Cupriavidus metallidurans CH34: one gene and its partner. The protein of the gene in region 2 binds, or shares a complex with, the protein of the main gene of each other region. Links are inferred from orthologs where the notes say so. Each region holds a gene or a part of one and is shown on either strand. Other genes may lie near its edges.

Region 1 (2,738 bases), 2.3 Mb from region 2 along the record:
CACTTGAGGTCGTCGCAGGAGACAAAGCTGCCCAAGCCCGGGTGGAACGGCACGACGTGATAGTCCTCCAGATAGACCTCGATGAAGGTCTTCCAGTTGTAATCACAGTCGTGGACTTCCACGTGGTCGAGCTTGTAACCGTCGAAGTTCAGGTCCTGCGCCACGCCGAGCTTTGCCAGGTCGGCGCGCACGTCGCGCTTGCCCTCAAACAGCAGGCCGTTCCAGTTCTGCAGCGGCGAGCGGTTCAGGTGCGTGCAGGGCTGCTTCTCGAAGTGCGGCGCGCCGAGCAGGCCACCCTTGAGGTCGTATGTCCAGCGATGCAGCGGGCAGACGATGTTCCTGGCATTGCCGCGGCCGTTGAGCATGATGGCTTGGCGATGGCGGCACACGTTCGACAGCAGCTCGATGCCGTCAGGGTTGCGCACCAGCATACGGCCTTCGTCCTCGGCGGCCAGCGTCTGAAAGTCGCCGGTCTCCGGCACCATCAGTTCGTGGCCGACGTAGCCGGGGCCATTCTTGAACAGCAGTTCCAGTTCTTGTTGATGCAGTGCCTCGTCAAAGTAGACATTTACGGGCAACTGCGAATCAGCCGGCGCCAGCTTGAGCGCGGTGCTGAGATTGGACATTATCCCCACTCCCTATAACAGGCGAAAGCAGTGAACAACCCAACCATCGAAATATGAATCGATTTGGGAAACCGTGTCAGACGAGCCGGATCCGGCCAGGTTCCCCGGGGTTGGTGATGGGGAAAATGTGCCCGCCGACACACCGCGTATGAGCGGTCATGTTGGTGCGGACGCAACGGCGCGGAACTCGCTGACGAGCCCGGGATTGTACCCGAGCCAAAAAGTTAAGGGCCTGATTTTTTTGCCTTTTTAGCGAAAAAGTCGACCCGGGTCGTCATGGAGGTGCCCTTTCGGGCGCATTCCGAATGACGACCCGGCCGCACACGTCACTTCCCTGTCAAAACCCGGTGCTAGGCAGATATCCATGTGGTCGGTGTGGCTATTGCGCCGGTCAGGCGATTCTGCGACCAAGCTCAGGATTGGCGTAAAATCCCGGATTCCCCTGATGAAGGCCTGACATGCCAAGAACCACGACCGCCCCGGTCCAGCCTGAAGATACGCCGGCCGCCAGCGTGCCGCCGGCTTCCTATGAGGCCGCGATGGCCGAGCTGGAAACGCTGGTGGCGAGCATGGAAAGCGGCGATCTGCCGCTCGAGGCATCGCTTGCCGCCTACCGCCGTGGTGCCGAGCTGGTGCGCTTTTGCCAGCAGAGCCTGGAGCGCGTGGCGCAGCAGGTCAAGGTACTCGAAGGTGACGCACTGAAGCCGCTAGCCGGCGAGTCGCGCACCCAGAACAACGCAGACAGCAACAGCGCAGATTTCGAATGAGCGATTTCGCCACTTGGATGCGGGCGCAGGGCGCCCGCACCGAAGCCGCTTTGGAAGCGGCCCTACCTTCCACGGACACAATTCCATACACCCTCCATGAGGCGATGCGCTATGCTGTGCTCGGCGGTGGCAAGCGTGTGCGCCCCCTGTTAGTGCACGCTGCGGGCGAGGTGGTCGGTGCGACACCCGAGGCCTGCGACGCCGCAGCATGCGCCGTCGAGATGATTCACGCCTATTCGCTGGTCCACGACGACATGCCCTGCATGGACGACGACGATCTGCGCCGCGGACGCCCCACGGTCCACAAGGCCTATGACGAGGCCACGGCCCTGCTGGTCGGTGACGCGCTGCAGAGCCAGGCGTTTATCGTGCTGGCCCAGACCCCGGCTCTGGCTGCGGAAGCGCGCCTGAAAGTGGTGGCGGAACTGGCCGTGGCATCGGGCTCGATAGGCATGTGCGGTGGACAAGCCATCGACCTCCAGAACGTTGGCAAGGCCATGACCCGCGAGGCGCTCGAAGGCATGCACCGCATGAAGACCGGCGCCCTGTTGCGCGCCAGCGTGCGCATGGGTGCGTTGTGCGGAAACATCGACCAGGCCGGCCTTGTGGCGCTTGATCGATATGCCGCGGCCGTGGGATTGGCGTTCCAGGTCGTGGACGATATTCTCGACGTCACTGCCGACACGGCAACGCTTGGCAAGACGGCGGGCAAGGATGCCGCGAACGACAAGCCGACCTACGTATCGCTGCTTGGCCTGGATGCCGCACGCGAGCTGGCTGCCCAGCTTCGCACCGACGCCCACGAGGCGCTGGAGGGATTCGGCACACGCGCTGGCCGGCTCGCCGAACTGGCCGACCTGATCGTGCTGCGCTCAAACTGAACTGAAAAGCCGGACGCACAGAATCCGGCGGCCGAACGGACACCATGACCTACACGCTGCTCAATAAAATCGACGACCCCGCGGACCTGCGCAAGCTGGACCGTCGCCAGCTCGACACGCTGGCCGAGGAACTCCGCGCCTACGTGCTCGAATCGGTCTCGCAAACCGGCGGGCACCTGTCGTCCAACCTCGGCACGGTGGAGCTGACGATCGCGCTGCACTATGTCTTCGACACACCGAACGATCGCGTGGTCTGGGACGTGGGTCACCAGAGCTATCCCCACAAGATCCTGACTGGCCGCCGCGACCGCATGTCGACGCTGCGCCAGTACGGTGGCATCTCCGGCTTCCCGCGCCGTGCCGAGAGCGAGTACGACACTTTCGGTACTGCGCATTCGTCGACGTCGATTTCCGCGGCGCTGGGCATGGCGCTCGGTGCCCGTACCCGGGGCGAGAAGCGCGTG
Region 2 (7,125 bases):
CTGTTCCGACCGCTTCCGACCGCATTGGATGGGCGTGGCGACGACTTTCCACACAGACGCGGGACAGGATTGTGGATCGGTTGTGGAAAGTTATCGGAAAAGCGTGCTAAGTCCTTGATCGGAAAGGGGGAAGCGAGGTCTGCCTAAAAAATGTGCAGTTTAGGTGTGACTCCGGTCCGGCAGTCGATCCGGTAACCCCGTCACTTTCCACATCTGTTCAGGACAGTACTGTGGACGCATTGTGGATAAGCACGGGAGAAGCAACGTAAACCGTTGATTCGATTGGCCCTGCTACTGGCTGCCCAAAAAATAGGCATTTGCGGTGCCACGGCCCCTCGTGACGTGGTGAGGACATTTCGCGGGGCCGACATTGCTGCAGCTTGAGTCGTGACGCTATCGCCGCGATTATCCACAGGATTGACGCTTGACAAATCATTTATCCAAAGCTTCTGTGGATAACTTTGTGAACAAGCCAAGGGGCCTTTCGGTAAGTCGTTGACGCGTAAGGTTTTCTCTTACATTGCCTGTTTTTTGCGCCGTCCAAAAAATCATAAGAATCAAAGGCTTGCACCAGAACATGCGGATTGCGGCCAGGCGCGCGTGAAGGGGGAGGTGCCCCTTGACATTGCCGGTATGCTGTGGACATGTCCATCCCAGGCCGCGTGCGCGGCTGCGAACCATGCCAGACAACGAGAACTTTCCGCGCGCGATGCCGTCTCAGCCGCCCACGCGCACCCGTGATGTGATCCAGGTCAGTGAACTGAATCACGCCATCGCCGGCGTGCTCGAACGCAGCTTTCCACTCGCCTGGGTCCGGGGAGAGATCTCGAATTTCACGCGGGCGGCCAGTGGGCATTGGTATTTCTCGCTCAAGGACGCACGCGCGCAGATTCGTTGTGTGATGTTTCGCGGGCGTAATCAGCATGTCGACTTTTCGCCACGCGAAGGGGAGGCTGTCGAGGTGCGCGCGCTGGTGTCGATGTATGAGGCGCGTGGTGAACTGCAACTCGGCGTCGAAGCCATGCGTCGTGCCGGGCTCGGGAATCTCTACGAGGCGTTCTTGCGGCTCAAGGAAAAACTGGCGCAGGCAGGTCTGTTCGATACTGAGCGGAAACGCCCCATTCCGGATCATCCGCGTGTGATCGGCGTGGTGACCTCGCTGCAGGCCGCTGCGATGCGCGACGTGTTGACCACGTTGCAACGCCGCGCCCCGCATGTGCCGGTGATCGTCTATCCGGTGCCAGTCCAGGGGGCGGGCGCTGCGGAAAAAATCGCCGCGATGCTCGACACCGCCAGCGCGAGGCGCGAATGCGACGTGCTGATCCTCTGCCGGGGCGGCGGCAGCATCGAAGACCTCTGGTCGTTCAATGAGGAAGTGGTGGCGCATGCCATCGCGCGGTGTGCCGTGCCCGTGGTCTCCGGTGTCGGTCACGAAACCGATTTCACGATTGCCGATTTCGTGGCCGACGTGCGCGCGCCGACGCCAACCGGCGCGGCGGAACTGGTGAGCCCCGACCGCGCGCATCTGCTTCAGGCCACGCGCCGTGCCCGTGATGCGCTGGCGCAGGCAATGGACCGGCAACTCGAGCGTCGCGCGCAGCATCTGGAATGGCTCGGACGCAGGTTGCGCAGCCCGCAGGCGCAGTTGCAGGAGCGTCGCGCCCAGGTCGACAATCTGGCCCGGCACATGCGCTCGGCACTGCGCGATACGGTGGCCGTACAGCGCCACCGCGTGGACGTGCTGGCAATGCGCTGGCGTGCCTGCAAGCCCGACATTGGTGCGGCGCAGGCGGAGCTGGGCCGCCTGGCGGCACGCATGGCAGCTGCGGCCGCACGGCGGCATGAGCGCGAGACGGCACGCTTGGCGCGTGCGTCGGGCGCGCTGGAACTGCTGGCGCCCCAACGAACGCTTGAGCGTGGCTATGCGGTGTTGCTTGACAATCGTGGCCGCGCCCTGCGGTCGCCGGTCGAGTTGCGTGCAGGCAGCATTGTCGAAGCACATCTGGCGGACGGGGTTGCCGACATCGAAATCGCCGGTGTGCAGGCCAAGCTGGCGAGCTTCTGACAACCTCCCCCGGCCCTGTGCCGGGGAAACTAACATGAGGGCAGGGGGCTTTCCGACGTCGTTTGCGCGGGTCTGGCAAGTCACCTACAATCGGCAGTTCTCCCCACCACAAACCGCAGAGACAGAACAATGGAACACAAGCTCCCTTCTCTCCCGTACGCGCATGATGCCCTCGCTCCGCATATCTCCAAGGAGACCCTGGAGTTCCATCATGACAAGCATCACCAGACCTACGTCACGAACCTGAACAACCTGATCAAGGGCACCGAGTTCGAGAGCGCATCGCTGGAAGAGATCGTCAAGAAGTCGTCCGGCGGCATCTTCAACAACGCCGCCCAAGTGTGGAACCACACGTTCTACTGGGAATCGATGAAGCCGAACGGCGGTGGCCAGCCGACCGGCGCCCTGGCTGACGCGATCAACGCCAAGTGGGGTTCGTTCGACAAGTTCAAGGAAGAATTCACGAAGGTGGCAGTGGGCACGTTCGGTTCGGGCTGGGCCTGGCTGGTCAAGAAGGCCGACGGCTCGCTGGACCTGGTGTCGACCTCCAACGCCGCCACCCCGCTGACCACCGACGCCAAGCCGCTGCTGACCTGCGACGTGTGGGAACACGCCTACTACATCGACTACCGCAATGCTCGTCCGAAGTACGTCGAGGCATTCTGGAACGTCGTGAGCTGGGACTTCGCGTCGAAGAACTTCGCCTGAGCGAATTCGGCAAGTCGAAGCTGAGTAACAAGGCCCTCCTTAGCGAGGGCCTTGTTTCTTTGGGGCGAGGGTGATGAACGGAGGCCAGTTCGTCGTGTTTGGTACAGGGTGAATTGCCGCATAATCCACTCTGTTCCCGAACGGTCTTCACCCACTGCCATGCCCACGCCTACCAAGCCCACGACCCGGTCCGCTACCGCATCCCGCGCCAGGTCGGCCAAGCGAGGCGCCGACGAGGTGGTACGTCCTCCGTTGCAGTCGCGTAGCGAAAAGAGCCTGGAGAAGATGGTGGCGGCCTGCCGCGCACTGGCCGAGGAGCGCGGCAATCTCGACGACATTTCGTTGAACGAGACCGTTGCCAGGGCGGGCACGTCGATTGGCGCGTTCTATGGGCGTTTCAAGGACAAGGAGGCCTTTCTCGGCTATGTGCTCGAAGTGGCGTTGCGCGAGGCGGAGGACGTCATGCAACGCTCGATCGACGAGGAGCCTGTCTGGCAGACGGGCCCCGCGCAGGCGATCGTCGAGCGCATCATCGGCAGCTACGTCAGCCAGTTTCGGCTGAATCGTGGTTTGTTCAGGGGATTCCTGCGGCACTACTCGGCGCGTGACGCGCGCGACAACCCGATGCGCGATGCCAACCGGCGGATCTACGGGCTGGTCGTGCCGTCGCTCGCGGCGCAGTTGGGCGATCGGCCCAAGGACACAGCGGAGTTCGAAGTCCGCGCCGCGCTGCAGTTCATGGTGGGCACGCTCGCCAACATCCTGCTCAACGATCCGGGGCCGCTGCATCTCGATGACGATGCTCTGGCGCTCCACCTGGATCGCATGATGGTCCGCTATCTCGGATTGCCTGAGGCAGTCGCGCCTGTCGCCTCCGCGACGCCTCGCCGCAGCAAGCGCTAGCCTCCGGTCATCGCGCGTCTCGCGTTAGGCGTTTCTCGAGCGAAACCCTATCAGTATTTGCCCTCTGCTGTCTGAACCGAAAAATAGCACTACCGTTCGTAATCCGGTCGGATGGCACATGCCTTCCGGCGCGCCCCCGGTGCGCGCGCGAGCACGCAAGGAGACCACGAATATGGCAGAAGCGTTGACATCGTCACGAGGCAATGTGTTGCCGCAAGAGGCTGAGGAAAGCGGCCCGTCCAATGTCTACCAGCCACGCAAGGCATGGACCATCGCCATCTGGCTGACTGCCTTCTCCGCCATCAACTTCCTCGACAAGGTCGTGCTGGGCATGTTGGCCGTGCCGATCATGGAGGATTTTCATCTGACGCCCACGAGCTTCGGCGTGATCGCCGGCAGCTTCTTCTGGCTGTTCTCGCTGTCAGCGGTCGTGGTCGGCTTTATCGGCAACCGGGTGGCTTCGCGATGGATCCTGCTGTGCATGGCGTTCATCTGGTCGGTGGTCCAGCTTCCGGTCGCCTTCGCGACGAAGTCATGGGTGCTGCTGGCCTCGCGGGTGGCGCTGGGCGCTGGCGAGGGACCGAGCTTTCCGGTTTCGGCACATGCCTTGTTCAAGTGGTTCCCGCATGACAAGCGCAATCTGCCGGTGACGCTGATCAACCAGGGCGCGGTCATTGGGCTGCTGCTGGCGGGCCTGCTTGTGCCCTATGTTTCGCACAACTGGGGATGGCGCACCAACTTCATCATGCTGGCGATTGCGTCGGCGGTGTGGGGGCTGGGCTGGCTTTGTTTCGGCCGCGAGGGCACGCTGAGCTCGGCCGCCGCCGATGACGGGGCCCCGCGCGCTGATACCTTGCCGCGACGTGTGCCTTACCGCAAGCTGCTGACCGACCCCACGATCCTGTCTGCCTGTTTCGTCGGCTTCACAGCGTACTGGAGCCTTGCGCTGGTGCTGACCTGGATTCCTTCATATCTGGAGCAGGCGCTCGGCTTCGATCGCATCAGCGCGGGCAAAGTGTTCGCCCTGCAGGTTGCCGCGGGCATCCCCATCAGCATGACGCTGAGCTGGCTCTCGCAGCGCATGTTGCAGCGTGGCGCATCCACGCGTGTGGCCCGCGTGCTGTTCGGCGCCGTTTGCGTCGGCGTGGGCGGGCTGGGCCTGCTGGTGCCTGCGTTCGTGCCGATGCCGACGCCTTATCGGCTGGTATTGCTCACCGCTGCCGCCACGCTGCCGAACATGGTGTTCTCGTTCGGCCCGGCGATCCTGGCCGAGATTACGCCCGACGCGCAGCGCAGCGCCATCGTCGCGCTCAATGTCGCGATTTCCACCTGTGCGGGCGCCATCGCGCCGATCACGATGGGATGGTTCGTGCAGGCGCATCCGGGTGACCTTGCCCATGGATACGAACTTGGCTTTGCACTGGGCGGCGCGGTGATGCTGACGGGATTCGTGATGAGCTGGCTGGGTCAGCATCCCGAGCGCTCGCTGCGACGGCTGCAAGGCTAACGAGCAGAGGCCGGCTTGCCGGCGAATCTCTGGCACGAAAAAAAACCCGGCAAATACTTGCCGGGTTTTTTCACTTGCACGGACTCAGTGCGCGCTGTCGCTGGCCTGCTTGATGGTGTCCATCACATGGCGGCGCGCGTCGAATTCCTCGGCCACCTTGTGATCGTTGGCGAACTGGGCCTCGACGTCGACGTTGGCGAACTCGATCGCTCCCATGGCGGCAAACGCGTCCTGCACGCGCTGGCTCCACAGGCCGATGTCCTTGACCGTCGGCACGATCCGGCTGAACAGGCGCTGGCGGAACAGCCGCATGGTTTCCGAATCGCGTACCGCCTGCGCGCATTCGTCCTCGGGCAGGCCCAGCCGGCCCCAGACTTCTTTCTGGTCGAAGCGCTCGCGCATCAACTGGCAGGCTTCGATCACGAAGTCCTCGCGTTCGCGTTGTTCGGCCTCCGTCAGTTGTGGATAGTAGCCGCGCAGCGCGGTGCGGCCGAAGGCGACGTGGCGCGACTCGTCCTGCATCACGTAGGCATTGATCGAAGCGGCCAGCGGGTTCTTCGCGAAGTCGCGAATGCGCTGGAAGGCGGCGAGCGCCAGCCCTTCCACCAGCACCTGCATCCCGAGGTAGCAGAAGTCCCAGCGCGAATCGGTCAGCGTGGTTTCCAGCAGCGACTTCAGGCCGGGCGTGATGGGGTAGAGCAGGCCGACCTTCTCGTGCAGCAGACGCGAATAGGCCTCGACGTGGCGGGCTTCGTCCATCGTCTGCGTGGCTGCGTAGAACTTGGCATCCATGCCAGGCACCATCTGCACGATGCGCGCGGAGACCATCAATGCGCCCTGTTCGCCATGCAGGAACTGCGACAGCGAATGTGCCTGCTGGTGGCGGCGTACCTCGATGCGGTCGTTATGGCCCAGTTTGTCCCACAGCTTGGTGCCGTAGATCGGGATCATGCGGTCATCGAGTTCCTGCGGGTTCTCCGGGTCCAGTTCCTGGGACCAGTCGATCCGGTCGCTCGCGTTCCACTGCTGTTTCTTGCTCGTCTCGTAGAGCTGCAGCAGCTTGGACGACCCATTGTCGTATTCCCAGTTGAACTCTGTCGCTACCTGGCTGCCGACGGACCAGCCGGTCTGGTCCACAGGCAGGGTGTAACGGTGCATCGATGTCATGACGTCTCCTTTGGCTTGCCTTGGGGTTTGGCCGATCATCGTGACCTGCTGCGCCGGAGCCGGGAAGATCGGCCTTGTTCTTGCGGGGGCTTCCGACTATAAACAGAAGAATAATTCTGTTTCTGATTAATGCAAGGACCCGATACAGGTTCCGCAGAACGAGGAGACGCGGATGCAGTTCCATCGCCTGACCGTTGCCGATGTGGTTGCGGAGACCGAAGACGCACGTTCGTTCGCGCTTGCGATACCCGAGCCGCTGCGCGGCGCGTTTCGATATCGTGCGGGGCAGCATTTGACCTTCCGGGTGGACGTCGGCGGGGAAACCCTGATGCGCAGCTACTCGCTGTCCAGTGCGCCGGAGTCCCTTGGGCTACCGGTGGTGACGGTAAAGCGGGTCGCGCAAGGCAGGGTGTCCAACTGGTTCCACGCGAACGTGGGCCCCGGCAGCGTGCTGGACGTGAGCGAGCCCACCGGGCGCTTCGTGTGTGACGATGGCGCGGCGCCGCTGGTGTTCTGCGCGGCGGGTAGTGGCATCACGCCAGTCCTGTCGATGATTCGCTCCGCACTAGCCACCACCGCGCGCCACATCACGCTCTTCTATGCGAATCGTGATGCCGCGAGCGTCATCTTTGGGCAGGCCATCGCCAGGCTGGTGGCGGATCATCCGGAACGGCTCACTGTCCGGTGGCACTACGATGACGAGCACGGCATCCCCGACGCGCAGACCCTCGGACAAATGCTGCGGCGCAATGCGGACTTCCACCTTTATCTTTGC

What was found. Proteins that work in one complex are often made in the same cells at the same time.
Region 1: the proteins of xseA (region 2) and RMET_RS13155 are in contact, whole or in part, in a cryo-EM structure (PDB 8TXR), measured with the Escherichia coli proteins. The link is inferred for Cupriavidus metallidurans CH34 from one-to-one orthologs.

What each region holds. Positions count from the first base shown.
Region 1 is NC_007973.1:2,846,795-2,849,532, reverse strand. It holds RMET_RS13155 (exodeoxyribonuclease VII small subunit), read left to right. Parts: upstream 1-1,084; coding sequence 1,085-1,393; downstream 1,394-2,738. Other genes in the region: dxs (1-deoxy-D-xylulose-5-phosphate synthase), read left to right, coding at 2,319-2,738; RMET_RS13150 (polyprenyl synthetase family protein), read left to right, coding at 1,390-2,274; RMET_RS13160 (aromatic ring-hydroxylating oxygenase subunit alpha), read right to left, coding at 1-626. UniProt on the Escherichia coli protein: Bidirectionally degrades single-stranded DNA into large acid-insoluble oligonucleotides, which are then degraded further into small acid-soluble oligonucleotides.
Region 2 is NC_007973.1:572,151-579,275, forward strand. What follows is about bases 1-2,872. They hold xseA (exodeoxyribonuclease VII large subunit), read left to right. Parts: upstream 1-679; coding sequence 680-2,065; downstream 2,066-2,872. Other genes in these bases: sodB (superoxide dismutase [Fe]), read left to right, coding at 2,195-2,773. Also shown: RMET_RS02730 (TetR/AcrR family transcriptional regulator), read left to right, coding at 2,933-3,676; RMET_RS02735 (MFS transporter), read left to right, coding at 3,849-5,183; RMET_RS02740 (ferritin-like domain-containing protein), read right to left, coding at 5,268-6,350; RMET_RS02745 (ferredoxin--NADP reductase), read left to right, coding at 6,523-7,125. UniProt on the Escherichia coli protein: Bidirectionally degrades single-stranded DNA into large acid-insoluble oligonucleotides, which are then degraded further into small acid-soluble oligonucleotides.